DNA from 2 places in the Halobacillus trueperi genome. Region 2 is predicted to be linked to the other one. Evidence: riboswitches for the same ligand, from Rfam matches in the RefSeq annotation. Region 2 holds a riboswitch; the other holds the start of a gene.
The links. Region 2 has a riboswitch for lysine ahead of dapA (4-hydroxy-tetrahydrodipicolinate synthase). Riboswitches for the same ligand answer to the same signal wherever they lie in the genome.

Region 1 (9,135 bases), on a different contig from region 2:
CCATTGATTTTCTTACGGACATTGGTTTGGATGAAATCAAAGAGCATGAAGAGAAACTGGCTTCTTATGCCATGCAAGAAATGAATAAAGTTGATGGCATGACCATTTATGGTCCAGAGCATCGAGCAGGTCTTGTCACTTTCAATCTTTCAGATGTTCACCCTCACGATCTTGCTACGGTATTAGACGCTGAAGGAATTGCTGTACGTGCAGGGCACCACTGTGCTCAGCCGTTGATGCGTTGGTTGGAAGTGTCAGCGACGGCAAGAGCAAGTTTTTACTTGTATAATAATGAAGAAGATATAGATCGACTTGTTGCAGGATTACAAACAACAAAGGAGTATTTTGGCGATGTCTTTTAATAATTTAGATACGCTATATCGTCAAGTCATCATGGACCATTATAAAAATCCGCGTAATCGCGGGTCGATTGACGGGAACCCTATGACGGTTGATATGAATAATCCAACGTGTGGGGATCGCATTCAGCTTCAGTTGTTAATTGAAGATGGTCATGTCCAAGAAGCTAAGTTTGATGGAGAAGGTTGTTCCATCAGTCTTTCATCTGCTTCCATGATGACGCAGGCTATCAAAGGGAAGCCCGTTGACGAAGCACTGAAAATGTCTGAACTCTTTTCTGAACTCATGCAAGGCAATGATGTTGATGAAGGAGATATTGACCTGGGTGACATTGAAGCTCTACAAGGGGTTTCAAAGTTCCCGGCTCGTATCAAATGTGCGACACTAGCCTGGAAAGCGATGGAAAAGGGTGTCGATGAAGAGAAACAAGACTAAGCTTTTGTCAATACCAAAAGGAGGTATGTAACATGGCCAAAAAAGCGCCAGAAGTGGGAGAGTACCAATACGGATTCCACGAAAAAGATGTTTCGATTTTCCGTACGCAAAAGGGTTTGACGAAAGAAGTCGTTGAACAGATCTCCAACTATAAAGAAGAACCAAAATGGATGCTCGACTTCCGTCTGAAGTCTCTTGAGCAGTTTTATAAAATGCCAATGCCACAGTGGGGTGGCGATCTTTCAGAGCTTAACTTTGATGACATTACGTACTATGTGAAACCATCAGAGCGTTCTGAACGATCCTGGGATGAAGTTCCCGAAGAAATCAAGAACACCTTCGATCGTCTTGGGATTCCTGAAGCAGAACAGAAGTATCTTTCTGGTGTTTCAGCTCAATATGAATCTGAAGTTGTTTATCACAACATGGAGAAGGATCTTGAAGACTTGGGTGTTATATTCAAGGATACGGACTCTGCTCTTAAAGAGAATGAAGACATTTTCAAAGAGTACTTCGGTAAGGTCATCCCTCCATCCGATAACAAGTTCTCTGCACTAAACTCAGCGGTTTGGTCCGGAGGTTCCTTCATTTATGTACCGAAAGATACGAAAGTTGAAACGCCTTTGCAAGCGTACTTCCGTATCAACTCGGAGAATATGGGGCAATTTGAGCGTACTTTGATCATTGCTGACGAAGGCTCTTCTGTTCACTACGTAGAAGGCTGTACAGCACCAACGTACTCTTCAAGCTCTCTGCACAGTGCCGTTGTAGAAATCTTTGTTAAGGATAACGCCTATTGCCGTTATACCACGATTCAAAACTGGGCGAACAACGTGTACAACCTTGTAACAAAACGTGCCGTTGCAGAGTCCAATGCTACAATGGAATGGGTCGACGGAAACCTTGGTTCCAAATTGACGATGAAGTATCCTGCTGTGCTTCTTAAAGGTGAAGGAGCGCGTGGTATGACGCTTTCCATCGCTCTAGCTGGTAAAGGACAGCATCAGGATGCCGGTGCTAAAATGCACCACTTGGCACCGAACACTTCTTCTACGATCGTTTCTAAATCCATCTCTAAACATGGTGGTAAAGTAACGTATCGAGGAATTGTTCAATTCGGTCGAAAAGCCGAAGGTGCTCGTTCCAATGTTGAGTGTGATACGCTCATCATGGATAATGAGTCCACATCCGATACGATTCCTTACAATGAAATCATGAATGAGAACATCTCTCTTGAACACGAAGCGAAAGTTTCTAAAGTGTCAGAAGAGCAGTTGTTCTACTTGATGAGCCGCGGTATTTCTGAAGAAGAAGCTACAGAAATGATCGTGATGGGCTTCATTGAGCCGTTCACAAAAGAGCTCCCAATGGAGTATGCCGTGGAAATGAACCGTCTAATCAAATTTGAAATGGAAGGTTCCATCGGTTAATAAAAGGAATAAAGCCGTGCAGATATCATCTGCACGGCTTTTTCATCGTGGGCCGGTGTTCCCGGGGTTCGTTGCCCTGTTTGGCGTCAGGGGTGGCTGGGAAGCTACTCGCTTTCCTGTGGGGGAGTGCCGAGCTTCCTCGGACTGCGTCCTCCGGGATCTCGCCTATCTCCTTTCTCCCACGGGAGTCTCGCAGCTTCCCAACCACCCCATTAGATGAGTGTGAAAAACGAACCCACTATACTTAGAAGAAGCGTCTTCCAACTTCCTTGTCCAGGAGTCATAAAGCACGCTGGAACAGCATTTCAATGGGGAGGCCATAGAGTTCTGCATTTCGACAGAGATTGGGAACTTTGTTATTTGTGGTAGTGGTTTCGAGATCCTTATATGAAAGGGGCGGAGGGGAATGGCGAGACTCCTGCGGGAAAAAAGTGCATGGTGAGACCTCACAGGACGCAGTCCGAGGAGGCTCACCGCGCTCCCGCGGAAAGCGAGCTATTCTCCGCAGCCCCCATCCACTCAACAAAATTCTCGAAACTGAGTCTTCCACGATCGGGAGCTTATGTGAGTTTAACAGCGCCTATTTTGTTGCTCTTGTTTGATCCTCCATTCCAGGCAAGATGTTTTATGAATACAAAACATGATACTATAATATTATCTATTAAGAGTTAAGGAAGATTCGATATGTTTTTGGTTATGTTTTTGATCGGTTTAATCACAGCCCTAGTCGGTAGTGTGGCAGGCCTTGGAGGAGGCGTTATTTTAGTTCCTGTTCTCCTGTTTTTAGGTGATCATTTTGCTTCCTTCGATTGGGTAAACCCCCAGGCAATCGTGGGGATTTCTTTAGTTGTGATGATTTTTACAGGGATGTCTTCAGCCATCTCGTACATGAAGCACAACCGTGTGGATACAGGAATTGGACTAGTTTTTTTGATTGGCAGCATTCCGGGAGGCATTTTAGGCTCTTGGCTGAATCAATTTTTTGAAACGGATGGTTTCTCTCTTTTCTTTGGAATTGTTATGATTGCGGTTTCTTTACTGTTTTTCATTCCGCGGAGACCATCAGGTCATTCCTTATTTAAAACAGGTATGTCTAGAGAGAAAACAGTGGACGGGAAAGTGTATAAGTACCGGATGCCTTTTTGGGTTGGGTTTATCTTATCGTTTTGCGTAGGAATGTTATCTGGTTTATTAGGCATAGGTGGAGGATCTTTAATGGTCCCAGCTATGATTTTACTATTGAACATCCCCCCTCATATTGCAACAGCGACTTCTATGTTTATGATTTTTTTTGCAAGCATAACAAGCTCTGCGACCCATGTTCTTTTAGGGCATGTGGATTGGAGTCATACGCTCTGGTTTATTCCAGGAGCCTACTTAGGAGGAACACTTGGAGCATGGGTCAATCGACGCCTTGATGGACAAGTCGTGGAGAGATTTCTGAGGGTACTGCTCGTATTGATTGGCATACGTTTAATTTGGCAAGGTTTAGGGTGAGGAGACTGATGATGAAGGAAAAATTATACTTTTATTATACAAGCGATCTGCACAGTCACTTTGAAAATTGGCCACAAATCGTCGGGTATTTTAACGAAAAGAAAAAGAAACACGAGAAAAAAGGGGAAGAGTACTGGCTTTTTGATAATGGAGACCATGTCGATCGTTTTCATCCGATCGCTGAGGGCTTGATGGGGAAGGGCAATGTTGAGTTATTAAATGAAGCTGGATATGATGTAGCAACGATCGGCAACAATGAAGGCATTACTTTAGCGAGTGAAGATCTTCACTCCTTATACGATCATGCAACTTTTCGTGTCGTTTGTGCCAATTTGGATTGTAAGAGCTCCTCTTCACCTGCTTGGTTAAAGCCCTACCACATTCTTGAGTCCAAATATGGGACGAAAATCGGCGTATTAGGTTTGACTGCACCATTTCAAGCGTTTTACCAGCAATTAGGGTGGGATGTGCTCTCGCCATTCGATATATTGGATGGGATAATTGAAGAGTTGAGAAATCAAGCGGATATCATTATCTTACTATCACACCTTGGTATTAATGAAGACGAAGAAATCGCGAGGCGTTATTCAGACATTGATATTATTATCGGGGGCCACACGCACCACCTTTTTAAGAATGGTGAATATATTGATGGTGCCTTGTTGACAGCAGCAGGTAAACACGGGACGCATCTCGGTGAAGTTGCTGTGGAATGGAACATCGATACGCGCCATCTAGAGAAGAAAGAGGCCTATGCCATACCAACGGAACAACTGAAAAAAGATGATGGAGTCACAAAAAAAGTCAAAGAGATTCGTTCTAAAGCTGTTCATGAACTAGGCACTCCCGTAGCTTATCTCCGGGAACCTCTGCACATTGCATGGTTTCATGACACCCCGCTTATGAACCGCTTGACTGAACAATTACGCTTATGGACATCGGCGGATATAGCGATGTTAAATGCAGGTGTGCTCCTCGACCATTTATCCGCTGGGGAAATTACTTATGAAGATATTCATCGCATTTGTCCACACCCGATGAACCCCTGTCTTGTGGAATTGAGAGGGGATGAGCTGATGGAAGTGATACGAGCTGCTCATACGAAAGAACTTACGGAAATAAGGCTGAAAGGCTTTGGCTTTAGAGGTGAAGTGATTGGGAAGATGGTTTTTGCAGGTATTGACATAGAAATGGATGATGATGGAGAAGAACATGTAAAGCATGTCACTTTTGCTGGTGAACCGATTGATTATGATCGTACGTATCGGTTTGCTACAGCGGACACATTTACGTTTGGCCGATTCTTTCCTGAAATCGCCTATTCCAAGACAAAGAAATATTTTATGCCGGAACTATTGCGAGACCTTTTATCTGAAGCACTTAAGTCATAACACTGGGAGCTACCTTTGTAGGTAGCTCTCTTACATAACGGATTGTAAGGAGTTTATTATGAGAGTCGTTGCAACAAATTCTCTAGTACCCGGAGCTGTATTAGCTAAAACCATATACAATGAAAGCGGTCAAGCGCTCCTCCAACAAGGTGTAGCTTTTACACCGCGGATCATTGAACGGTTAAAAAGCTTTGATATTACTTATGTGTATATAGAAGATGGACGTGAAGCGATCGTCCCATAGTAAGGGAAATAAAAAGAGATGGTACAAGAGGAAGAGACATCGACTTGTCCAAAGAATTGAATATCCTGATCAAGAATTGTCATCTGACATCGGTAAGTTGATGCTTAAACCCTTCTTTTCTTTCATATAGATAGATGAGGAGGGTTGTTCTATGCCAAAAAAGAGTGCGACTACTGGTTCCACGATCGGAAAAAGGATTGTGCTTAGTCTGCTGTTTTTCGCCCTTTTCACAGCGTTAAGCCTTTGGTTCATTAACCGAGGTGTGACTCCGGCGCTCGTTGAAATTGCTGAAACAAAAGCTCAACAGCTGGCTAGGGATGCCATTAATGAAGCAGTCAGTAAAACGATCGCAGAAGATCTACAATTTAATGACCTTGTGAATATGGAAAAAGATAACCAAGGAAATATTGTTTATATGGGATGGAACTCTGTAGTTGTTAACCGCGCACTTCGTGATACGACCATACGTGTTCAGAACTTTTTAAAAAGGATGGAGCTTGGCGAGCTTCCGATGGAGGATACTTCTTTGGAGCCGAATATTGATCCCGATCGCACACAGGAGGAATTAGGAGAACAACCAGCAACACTTATTGAACTTCCTATTGGGGTAGCAACAAACAACAGTTTACTAGCGAACCTTGGGCCAAAAGTTCCTGTTCAACTTAGAGTGATTGGAGACGTTCAATCAGAAGTCGATATCAAGATGACGGAATATGGGATTAACGCTGCTTTATTTGAATTGACGATTCATTTTGAAGTGAATGTCCGGATTGTTATTCCATTTTCTACAGAAACAACTGTCGTAACGAATAATATTCCTATTGATCAAGCTACCATCCTAGGTAAAGTTCCTAATTTTTATGGTGGTATGGGAGGGGAAGGGGATCCATCATTTTCCTATCCAATGGAACCCTTGCAATAAATGCTTGGAATTGTTAAAATTACTGAGAATTGAATATGCGTGACCTTATCAGATCGGTGAGGTAGAGGTGCAAACACCATCAGTAATCAATTGGAGCGAGACAAGCGACGATGATTGATGGAAGGGGATGTTTGCCGAAGTGTTTTGTAGTTCGTCAAACTATAAGACGCTGGTGTATATCTGAACAAGAGATACACTGTCATGCATGCTTTTGGGTGCATGGGGCGCTACTGATCGAAATGGAGGATAATCAAATTGCCACTTACAAAGGCGATGGTAGGTTATTTTCTATCATTGTCTTTTTTTATTCCTCATTTTTATCCGCAGTAGCCTTCCAATCCCGTTACATCAAGATTTACGGAGGGGAAACATCATGGAAGGAACCATCTATTCTTTAATTCCAGCAGTATTAATGTTAATCCTTGTTCTGCTGACAAGGAAAGTCATCCTATCCTTAGGGATTGGGATCATCGTAGGAGCATTCCTGCTCACACAAATGGATATTGGCGGAGGACTAGCGTTAATCTGGTCGATTTTCGCAAACATCTTCGTCAGTGAAGGCGCACTGAATATGGGCAACATTTATTTGTTATCATTTCTATTCTTATTAGGAATTACCACTGCCTTCATGACAGCATCAGGAGGAAGTCGTGCGTTTGGTCGTTGGGCTGTCGAACGTATTCGCACGAGAAAAGGGGCAACACTTGTTCCGGCGCTTTTGGGAATCATCATCTTTATTGATGATTACTTCAATGCACTGGCTGTAGGACAAGTAGCGCGCCCTGTAACCGATCGATATAAAGTATCCCGGGCAAAATTGGCGTATTATATCGATTCCACATCGGCTCCGATTACTGTTATTTCACCTATTTCCAGCTGGGGAGCTTATATTATTGGAACGATCGGAAGTATCCTGGCTGCGAATGAAATCACACAGTATCAAGCTTTTGAAGCATTTGTGTTAATGATTCCAGCAAATCTCTATGTGTTTGCGGCGTTATTGCTCGTATTCTTGACGATTTACTTAAGATTGGATCTTGGTCCGATGAAAGTTCATGAGAAACGAGCCATTGAAACAGGAGAATTGAACAACCCTGAAAAAAGGGACGTTCCTGGTGATTTGAATGATGAATTCAAGGAGCATAACCATGGGAAGATCTCTCATCTGATTTGGCCTATCTTTGCTCTTGTTGTCGGAACTGTGTTAACAATGGTCATCACAGGAATGCGCAACACAGAAGGCAGTGTCGATCTTCTCTCCATCTTTGCAAACACAAATGTGAATATCTCATTGTTCACAGGTGGAGTCGTTTCTGTTGTTGTTGCGCTTGTGCTGTATATCAGTCAACCAAAACCTAAATCAGGAATTTCTCTCGTCTTTGGTCAAGGGATGAAAGCCATGTTACCAGCGATTTACATCTTGGTTTTTGCCTGGATGATCGGTGATATTATCGGCCAGCTTCAAACTGGTGAATATTTAGCCCAGCAATTTACTCAAGCAGATATCAACCTTGCCTATCTGCCTTTGATTATTTTCTTATTGTCTGGCTTCATGGCATTATCAACAGGTACATCTTGGGGAACATTCGGAATTATGCTTCCGATTGCAGGAGAAATCGCGGCAGTATCCGACCCTACACTGATTTTGCCGGCACTGTCAGCAGTACTCGCTGGATCTGTGTTTGGTGACCACTGTTCACCGATATCCGATACGACAATTCTTTCCTCGACAGGGGCAGGATCGAACCACATTGATCACGTACTCACACAGCTCCCTTATGCCCTTATCGCTGCAGGAGCTGCTTCCATCGGTTATGTTATCTTAGGCTTGTCTGGTGGAGTGTGGCTGCCATTGTTGATGACGTTGATTATTGTCACATTTGTAGCGTTCATTATTCACAAGTTTAATCGGCAGCCAACGGAGTAAAATAAAAAGGAATACTTTGTGGGAGAGTATGGAACGTGCAAATCCATACTCTCTTTTTTTGTCATCATCTCCCCATTCAAAAATTCTTTACATAGGCTGATTGTTGAAGACTCAGTTTCGTGACTTACAAAGTCCTGCCATATAGTATATATCGTGTATGATAAAAACATATTAATCCATATTATGGTAGTACATTTTACTCAAGGCTTTTAACTCCCCTTCCAATTTCTGAAAATTTAAAAATTATTTTGACAAGCTGTGCATTGCTAGTTATAATTTAAAGCAGAATAATCAGAAAAATAAAAATTAAAAAACATCTTTTTTAGGATGTTTAACTCAGGGAGGTCTTTCGCATGGAAAATCGTGCACAATGGGGAACACGAGCCGGTTTCATACTGGCAGCCGTCGGTTCAGCCATCGGTTTAGGTAACATCTGGCGTTTCCCGGCAGTAGCTTATGAAAATGGTGGTGGGGCATTTTTCATTCCTTATTTATTTGCTCTGTTAACAGCGGGTATTCCGCTACTTGTTATGGAATTCACCATCGGCCACAAATTTAGAGGGTCAGCACCACTTTCATTCTTCAGAATGAACCGTAAAACAGAATGGCTTGGCTGGTGGGCAGTACTTGTATCATTTGTTATTTCAACATATTATGCCGTCATTATTGCCTGGGCAATTTCATACAGTTTCTTTGCATTCAACCTTTCATGGGGTGATGACACAGAAGGCTTTTTGTTTAGCGATTATTTGCAATTATCCGTAGATCCTGGTCAGACAGGAAGCCTTGTACCTGGTGTTCTTATTCCACTTCTTATCGTTTGGTTGATTACTCTTGGGGTCCTTTTCAAAGGAGTCAAAAAAGGGATTGAAGCGGCAAACAAAATCTTTATCCCTACATTGGTTGTCCTTTTCATAATTATTGTCATC
Region 2 (9,135 bases):
GCTTAAAATAACCGTCAACATTATAACAACTGAAAAAGATACTAAAATCCTTTTTTTAAGACTTTTCATGAAAACGCTCCTCTTCCGTATTTTTCCTTTCTTCTTTTATCGGAAATAAGAAGCGTTCTCTAAAGTCTTTCCCTTCATAAGTCCTAGGCTTTTTTTCTCATTCAATCTCTCTCAACTCTTTAAACCTAAAGAAAATAAAAGCCGAATACAAGGTTACTAAAATCGCACCGACTGCCATAATGTGATGGATGGAAATGCCGAAGGCTAAGACCCCTGATGTTAAGGCGTAGCTGACAGGGATCAGTCCCATGGAAGCGAGCGAAATGAGCCCCATCACCCGTCCTAGCATCTTCTCATCAATTAAACTCTGAATGGCAGCAATGAATGGAATGTTTGATCCCGATAAGGCGAAACCAAAGATTCCAAGACATAATATACTCATCCAAAGTTCTGTCGTGAAGCTAAGGCATGTAAACGCTATCCCTGAGATAACGAGCGCGATGATGCCAATTTTCCCGCGGTTCTTTTTCACATTCAACACACCAACCACAATCGAACCAAGCAGCATCCCCACAGCCAAACCTGCTTCAAGAAAGCTGAAATCCATTGCGGTCCCTTCCAGAACGGTCTTCACAAATAACGGAAGCCCCATCGTTAAAGGTCCGACTAAAAAGAGGTTCATAAAAATCGTCGTTAAAACGACAAGCGAAATGACGCGGGAATTTTTTACGTAGAGCAGTCCTTCCTTAAAATCATCCCAAAACCTTTTCTGTTCCTCCGACCCTTCTTTCACTCTGGGTACACGCATGAAGAAAATCAAAGCACTTGCCACAATAAGCATGACCGCTGTTGTTGCAAACACAATTTCATAGTTTCCAAAGGCAATGATGACCCCGGCAAGCATAGGAGCGAGGATGAACGAAGTCTGGTTGGTCATCTGGATAATCGAATTCCCTCTTGTCAGATTGTCTTTATGAATGATTGAAGGAATGACGGCACTTTCCGCTGCCCAGAAAAAAGCATCCAAAATACCGAAGAAAAGGGCAAAAGTCACAAATGTCCATAACGTAATTCCACCGAAAATAAACCAGACGACAAGGCCGACGAGAAGCAGCCCACGAATAAAATCAGACAAGAACATGATCTTCGCCTTATCAAAGCGATCCGCCACCGTTCCACTGATAATCATAAAAAGCACCCGTGGAATACTAACAGCGATATACAAAATGCCAAGTGAGGCCTCTAAACCTAAGACATTGACCACATACCAGCTTTGCGAAAAAAGAAAAAATGAAATGCCAAAACTTGATAAAAGTGCCGCTCCCCAAAGCAGCAAAAAGTTTCGATTCTTGAATATGGAGGGAATCTCTCTCAGTTCCGTTTCTGACTGTTGCAACGCTATTTCATTGACTGCCATATGAACCACACCTTCGTTTATTATTGGTTGATTCCATTGTATAAAAGGTCGATGCCAGCAACGATATGCCACAGAATGATTCTCCATCCGTCTCGAGACTGATATTTCCCCACCTATGTAAAAAGAGGTTTGCCCTTTGCAAACCTCTCGGATGGTCAGCCCCCCATGTATTGACTGCGGCAACGATTAATACAATTGAAATACGCTTGGTCATTAGATCCAAACTGTGCGGCACAATTGTTGATACAAGCCCGGTACAGATCGTGTTGGCTTTGTCCTGGTGGTGTAAATGGTCCCCCCCAAGAACCTCCGGGTTGGAAACCACCATTGTACCCGGGCGGCAGACCACCAGGGCCTACCCACTGACCTGGAACGGAAGGTTGCGGTTGCCAACTCCCACCGCCTGGACCTCCCCACGGAAACGGCTGCTGCCACTGCCCGCCAGTACCGCCTCCCCAAGTGCCTGGAGGGAATAATCCTCCAAAACCTCCTCCAGCTCCCGGGTTAAACATCCCACCACCGCCGAACACGATCCGATCCTGATTCCCGTTATTATAATAACTTGGATATTGATTCATCCGATCCGTCCCTTCTAAAAAACTCATACACCATATACTAAGAACCCCACCCCCAAATCGTGCCTATCCCCACCATTTCTCTTCATTTAAGAATTGAGACCCCTTAATGCTTCCGCCTGAGAGTGAGGAGGCTCAGCGCCCGCCTCATGGAAAGCAATCGGAGCGCCTGAAATCGCACAAAAGTCTCGAAATCAAGTCTTCAAGAATTCTGCCAGATTAAAAATGGATTCCCCACATTGGAAGTTGCTACAGAGCGCTTGGTAACACTCTGGCATGGATAGTGGAAGACACCCATCCTCGGCAAAGGGGTTCGTTTTTCAGTCTCATGGAATGGGGTGGTTGGGAAGCTGCGAGACTCCCGTGGGAGAAGGAGATAGGCGAGATCCCGCAGGACGAATTCCGAGAAAGCTCGGCGCTCCCCCACAGGAAAGTGTTCAAATGCGGAATCGACCTGGGAGACACGGCTGGCGCTCAACTCAGCAACGAACCCCAAAACATCTCGAAATCGAGGCTTACACAATCCTGCCAGATTGCTTAAGATAAGAATCTCAGAAGTTTTGTCGAATTGTTGGTTCCCTTGTCTTTCCACTTGTAAGATTGGTACTTTTTTGATAATCTTTTACTAACTAAATATTTTCTTATTTCAAATGATTTTGAAGTAAGGATAGAGGTGCAATGACATGAGTACACTTATCGGAGGAGAATGAGCTCCTGAGATGAAAGTGGAAAGGGGAAATTGCCGAAGCGAAAGGGATCTCATCTCCCTGATGCTGGTTCTGCTGCTGAATAAGTACAGGACTGTCATATAGGAAACTATATGGAGGGCTATCTTACGCAGGAACGGCTAAAAGTTTCTACGGCAGCAGCGAAGCCCTCGTTGCTGCCGTTTTTATTTTGACTGCCGTAGCCCTCACAACCTCGAACGTATTCAAAATTCTAAACAAAGGTGTGAGGTTATGAATTTCGGCCAAGTATTAACAGCGATGGTGACCCCTTTTGACAGCGAAGAAAACATTGATTTTGATGCAACGCGAGCGTTAGTCAACCACTTGATCGAAAACGGTTCGGATGGCCTTGTCATTGCAGGGACAACAGGTGAATCACCGACATTGTCGACAGAAGAGAAAGTGAGCCTCTTCAAATTCGTTGTTGAAGTAGTGGACGGAAGAGTTCCTGTTATTGCAGGTACCGGATCCAACAATACGAGAGCGTCCATCCGTTTGACTGAAAAAGCTGAGGAAATCGGTGTCGACGCCGTCATGCTCGTGACTCCTTATTACAATAAACCAACCCAAGAAGGTCTTTACCAGCACTTCTCTACGATTGCCCAATCCACATCGCTTCCCGTGATGCTTTACAACATCCCAGGCAGAAGCGTCATCAACATGGAGCCGGCGACCGTCATTCGCTTATCCCAGATTAAAAATATCGTTTCAATCAAGGAAGCAAGCGGCGATCTAGATGCGGCGACGGAAATCATCCGTGAAACGTCCGATGATTTTTCTGTTTACAGTGGCGAGGACTCCAATACGCTTCCATTCGTCTCGATTGGAGGTACAGGAATCGTGTCCGTTTCCTCCCATGTGATCGGAAATGAAATGCAGCAGATGATTCAAAGTTTCCGCGAAGGTGATTTTGCTTATGCCGCCCGCCTTCACCAAAAGCTTTTACCTGTTATGCATGCCATCTTCTCGGCACCAAGTCCGTCCCCTGTGAAAGCGGCACTGAATGCCAAAGGTGTGGAGGCCGGTGGTGTCCGCCTTCCCCTTCTGCCACTTTCAGAAGAGGAAGAAAAGCATGTGCTCAGTGAACTTGAAAAAGTACAACCGAAAGAAGCCTTTACTGTTTCGTAAGAAAAACCGCCCGGCATGGGCGGTTTTTTTCATTTCTTGTGAACAATCTCATCGACGATTCCGTATTCCTTCGCCTCTTCTGCACTCATAAAATAATCCCGGTCGGTATCTTCTGCCACCTTTTCCACAGGCTGCCCGGTGCGCTCGGAGATGATTTCATTAATATGCTGCCTCAGTTTGATGATTCGTTTCGCTGAAATTTCAATATCAGCTGCCTGCCCGCGAGCTCCCCCGAGCGGTTGGTGAATCATAATTTCACTATTCGGCAGCGCATACCGCTTCCCTTTTGCACCTGCCAATAAAAGCATAGCTCCAAAAGACGCCGCCATTCCTGTACAAATCGTGCGCACATCAGGCTGGATATACTGCATCGTATCCAGAATCGAAAATCCAGCAGTCGTCGAACCCCCTGGACTGTTGATATACAAAGAAATATCCTTTCCCGGGTCATCCGCTGCAAGATATAAAAGCTGGGCGACAATGCTGTTGGCCATGTGATCATTAATTTCTTCACTTACCATCACGATTCGGTCTTTTAAAAGCCGGGAGTAGATGTCGTAGGACCTCTCCCCTCTGCTTGTTTGTTCAATGACATAAGGTATTGTATTCATCAGATTTTCCCTCCTTTATGCTGCTAAAGAGAGGACGTTTAAAGGTGAATCTGGTCGCTGATTTCTGGAAGCAGGTTTGAGGAGAATCGGGATTTTTTCTATCAGTACCGTTGGATCCTGAATGGTGAGCGTTCTGACCAATGTTTGGTAGAGAAGGTCATCTTCTGAGCGGGTACGCATCACTTGAAGCCTTTCCGCTTCGGGATACCTGTGCAGATTATCCCTCGAACGCTTCAATAACGCTTTAACTGCTGTTTCCTTCATTTGAAGCAGTTCTGCAATCTCTGCAATTTTATAATGAAAGGCTTCTTTCAAAATAAATGTAAGCAACTGCTTCACCGTCAATTTCTCTAACAGAAGCTGAACCAAGGTTTCATCGACAGTCTCTTCTTTTTTTACAAAGTCATCAACCGGCCTCTCCATCAAGGGTTCCTTTTTCTCCATGCGTTTTTGATCCACCCAAACATGGTAGGCGATTTTTTTAAGAAGAGCTGGTCTGATTTCCCCTGCATCATAGTGCTCACACGCCCTTGCAACCGACTCCTGGGCAAGGTCTTTTCCGTCCCATCCATCGCGCGTTAAGAAAAAACAATAGCGTAAAAGCTTATCATAGTCCTTCTCGATCTCCTCAAGACCAAGCTTCCCAACGGGATTACTTGTATTCAGTTCCACCTTTCACACTCCTTTCGACCTCTCACAGCTATAACGGAAAAATCCATGAAAAAGATACGGGTGTTTCTATTATTTTTATTCTATTGTGGTCGTCTAAACCCCTTTGGTTTAAAAAAGGTTAAGGTTAGCAATATTCGGTTAGAGGATAGAAAAAGGAGGGGTGCGATGTCCACTCGGAGGAACCAGAAGAAAGACATCGCCCGGTTTGTTTTTCTTCTCGTCGTCATCATCATTAGTCCTTTTCTCCATGCGACATTCGATTGGTTTGTGAGTCTTGCCATCGTTTTCTTTCTTTACTTTGTCCTGATGTTCCTGGTGAAACACTTGAACAAAAAAACAAACGAGCATTAAAAAAAAGCCTCAGGCACCAAACCTGAGGCTTCACCTTTATACTTCCACTGTCCAACCATAGCGATCTTCTTTTCTCCCCCGCTGAATCCCTGTGATTGTATCATAAAGCTCTTGCGACAAGGCGCCGATTTCGTGGTCGTTGATGACCATCTTTTTGCCAAGCCAGTTTAATTCACCAACCGGAGAAATGACGGCCGCGGTGCCTGTGCCGAAGGCTTCCTCGAGCTTGCCGTCTTCATAAGCCTGGTACAGTTCATCAATAGAAATTCGGCGCTCGTTTACAGGAACCTCCCATTTACGCAGAAGCTCTAGAATTGACGTACGCGTGATCCCTTGGAGAATGCTTCCACTCAACGCTGGAGTCACGATTTCCCCATCGATTTTGAAAAAGATGTTCATACTGCCGACTTCCTCAATGTAGCGTTTTTCCACCCCATCAAGCCATAGGACGTCGTTGTTCCCTTCTTCTGCAGCTTTCGCTTGTGCCTGGTAGCCGGATGAGTAATTGCCGGCAGTTTTCGCCATGCCTGTTCCGCCTTTGACGGCACGTGTGAATTTGTCTTCCACGTTGATCGTTACCGGCTTGATGCCACCTGAGAAATACGGGCCGACCGGTGATAAGATGATCATCAGTTTATACGATTTGGACGGAGCCACCGCAAGGTTCGGTTCTGTCGCAATAATAAATGGTCGTATGTAAAGGGACGTTCCTTCAAATGCAGGGACCCAATCTTTTTCAAGCTGGACCAATTCTTTCAAATAACCGAGTACTTCTTGTTCATCGACCGGCGGAATGCTCAAACGGTCACTCGATAAGTTCAGTCGCTCGAAGTTCTTTTCAGGACGGAAAAGAAGAACGCGGTTATCATCGGTTCGGTATGCTTTCAATCCTTCAAAAACGGTCTGTCCATAATGGAAAATCATTGCGGCAGGATCAAGCGTGAGCGGTTCATAAGGGACGATCCGCGGTTCATGCCATCCTTTATTCTCTTCATAGTCCATCACAAACATGTGATCCGTGAAGGTGCGTCCAAAAGGAATCTTTTCACTCTCTGGTTTGGCTTTTTTATGGGTTGCTTCGACGATGTTCAATGACATTTTCATGACTCCTTTTCTATGGTGGTCTTTGAATATTAGTATCCATTGTACGCCCATCCTCTTATTTTTTAAAGAGGATTTGACGGAATGGTCAAAATATTTTTACTACACTACCGCTTTTTCGTAATAAAATGCGTAAATACCTGCACTTTTGCTATACTGATAAAAGGTAAAATACGGAAAGGTGGTGTCCCCTTTGTTCAAATTGCTGTTAATTGAAGATGACCGTACCCTTTTTCAGGAGATGGAAGAACGTCTTTCGCAGTGGTCGTATAAAGTCCACGGCATCAGTGACTTCAGCCGGGTGATGGAAGTATTCACGGATGTCGATCCCCATCTTGTCATCATCGACATTCAGCTTCCGAAGTTTGACGGCTTCCACTGGTGCCGGATGATCCGTGAACATTCCAATGTCCCGATCATCTTCCTGTCATCGAGAGACCACCCGACAGACATGGTGATGTCAATGAACCTTGGTGCGGACGATTTCGTACAAAAACCGTTCCACTTTGATGTGCTGATCGCGAAAATCCAGGCGATCCTTCGTCGAGTTTATAACTACAATACCGATCAAAATGAATTGAAAACGTGGCTCGGTGCAACCATCGACTATGAACGAAACCGGGTCTCGAATGACGATAACACCGTCGACCTTACAAAAAATGAAATGCTCATCTTAAAACAGCTGATCGAGAAAAAAAGCAAAATCGTCAGCCGTGAGGAAATTATCCATTGTTTATGGGAAGACGAACGATTCGTCAGTGACAACACCCTCACGGTCAACGTCAATCGACTGCGCAAAAAGCTTGCAGAACTCGGGCTTGGTGATGCCATTGAAACGAAGGTCGGTCAAGGGTATGTCGCGAGGGACGAGTCATGATTCGGAAATTCCTGGCTGAACGAATCAGTTGGATTCTGCTGATCGTGATCCTCCAACTGCTCGCTTTGTTTATTGCGTTCGTTGATCAGACCGTACCGCTTTCTTCCATGCTCTACTACATATTGTTATCAGGACTTCTCGTCATCCTTTTCCTTTTCATTCGCTACCGCAAAGAAACCCGCTTCTATACGGAACTGGAAGAGCGGGACAACGACCTCGACTTGACGACATTCCCTGAAGCGGACAGTCCTTTTGAAGCGGTAATTGAGACAAATGTGCGTGATCAGATGGAACGGTTGATGCAGGAAGCTTCCCGTAACCAGAGTCTTCTCGAACAGGAAAAAGACGAGCTGTTATCATGGATTCATGAAGTGAAAACACCCATGACTGCAATGCGGTTGATCATCGACCGTATCGATGACTTTAAGCTGAAGTCACAGCTGACCTTCGAGTGGATGCGTATCCACCTGCTTCTTGATCAGCAGCTGCATCAGAAGCGGATTCCTTTTATCGAAAACGACCTTTATATAGAACAAGTGGAGCTTGAGCCACTGTTATTCATTGAGATCAAATCGCTACGGTCATGGTGCATGCAAAAAGGGATCGGCTTTGATATTGATCTACAAGCTGAAACCGTACTGACAGATGCGAAATGGTTCGCATTCATATGCAGACAGCTGATGACGAATGCGATTAAATACAGTGAGAAGTCGGAAATTACGATCGCAAGTACGGAAGAAGCCGGCCGCGTAAAGCTTACAATCCAGGATGAGGGACGCGGCATCGACCCGAGGGACCTCCCACGAATTTTTGAAAAAGGGTTCACTTCAACGACGGAACATCAGGATCAAGCCGCTACCGGCATGGGCCTTTACTTGACTGACCGGATCCGAAAAGCGTTGAAGATTGACATCGATGTGGAATCCGAACTCGGAAAAGGCACAACCTTCACCCTCAGCTTCCCAAAACCGAATGAATTTACGAAGCTTGGGAGCATGTGACGAAACTGTCACATGCTTCCGTCATTTTGTTAGATGAATCGAAGGAAAAAGATTTCCAGTGGTTCTACAATGAAGTCATAGAATGAAGGGGGTAACGAAATGAGTTTACTAGTCGCACGAAAGATTCATAAAAGTTACGGAAACAAGTTTATGAAACAGCACGTCTTAGAGGGCATCGACCTTTCCATCCAGCTTGGTGAGTTCGTCACGATCATGGGCGCGTCAGGATCGGGAAAAACGACGCTCCTCAATGTATTATCCTCCATCGACCGCGTCAGTCACGGGACGATTACGATCGACGGTCAGGAGATTACGAGTCAAAAAGATAAGCAGCTTGCGGAGTTTCGCAAGCATCATCTCGGCTTTATTTTTCAGGAGTACAATCTATTAGATACATTGACGGTCAAAGAGAACATCCTCCTCCCTCTATCGATTTCCAAAGTGTCCAAAAAAGAGGCCCAGGCGAAATTCGAATCGGTAGCGAAGGAACTAGGCATCGAAGACGTCCAAAATAAATACCCGAATGAGATTTCTGGTGGTCAGAAACAGCGCACCTCAGCCGCACGAGCATTCATCCACGAACCGAGCATCATTTTCGCCGATGAACCAACGGGGGCGCTCGATTCAAAATCTGCTTCCGACCTTTTAGATAAACTGAGTGATAT

Region 1: another riboswitch for lysine. It lies ahead of DYE48_RS04860 (Na+/H+ antiporter NhaC family protein); the one in region 2 lies ahead of dapA (4-hydroxy-tetrahydrodipicolinate synthase).

What each region holds. Positions count from the first base shown of each region.
Region 1 covers NZ_QUAE01000003.1:7,259-16,393, reverse strand. Annotated here, with positions in the region: gene DYE48_RS04900 (cysteine desulfurase) at 1-362, shown strand, start outside; gene sufU (Fe-S cluster assembly sulfur transfer protein SufU) at 352-795, shown strand; gene sufB (Fe-S cluster assembly protein SufB) at 828-2,225, shown strand; gene DYE48_RS04880 (sulfite exporter TauE/SafE family protein) at 2,910-3,722, shown strand; gene DYE48_RS04875 (bifunctional metallophosphatase/5'-nucleotidase) at 3,734-5,113, shown strand; gene DYE48_RS04870 (hypothetical protein) at 5,172-5,357, shown strand; gene yunB (sporulation protein YunB) at 5,509-6,279, shown strand; lysine riboswitch at 6,334-6,517, shown strand; gene DYE48_RS04860 (Na+/H+ antiporter NhaC family protein) at 6,653-8,206, shown strand; gene DYE48_RS04855 (sodium-dependent transporter) at 8,560-9,135, shown strand, end outside.
Region 2 covers NZ_QUAE01000004.1:149,835-158,969, reverse strand. Annotated here, with positions in the region: gene DYE48_RS07340 (methyl-accepting chemotaxis protein) at 1-69, opposite strand, end outside; gene DYE48_RS07335 (MFS transporter) at 167-1,426, opposite strand; gene DYE48_RS21290 (hypothetical protein) at 1,582-2,004, opposite strand; lysine riboswitch at 2,662-2,840, shown strand; gene dapA (4-hydroxy-tetrahydrodipicolinate synthase) at 2,961-3,857, shown strand; gene clpP (ATP-dependent Clp endopeptidase proteolytic subunit ClpP) at 3,887-4,468, opposite strand; gene DYE48_RS07310 (sigma factor-like helix-turn-helix DNA-binding protein) at 4,484-5,140, opposite strand; gene DYE48_RS07305 (hypothetical protein) at 5,306-5,491, shown strand; gene DYE48_RS07300 (branched-chain amino acid aminotransferase) at 5,528-6,595, opposite strand; gene DYE48_RS07295 (response regulator transcription factor) at 6,786-7,469, shown strand; gene DYE48_RS07290 (sensor histidine kinase) at 7,466-8,470, shown strand; gene DYE48_RS07285 (ABC transporter ATP-binding protein) at 8,570-9,135, shown strand, end outside.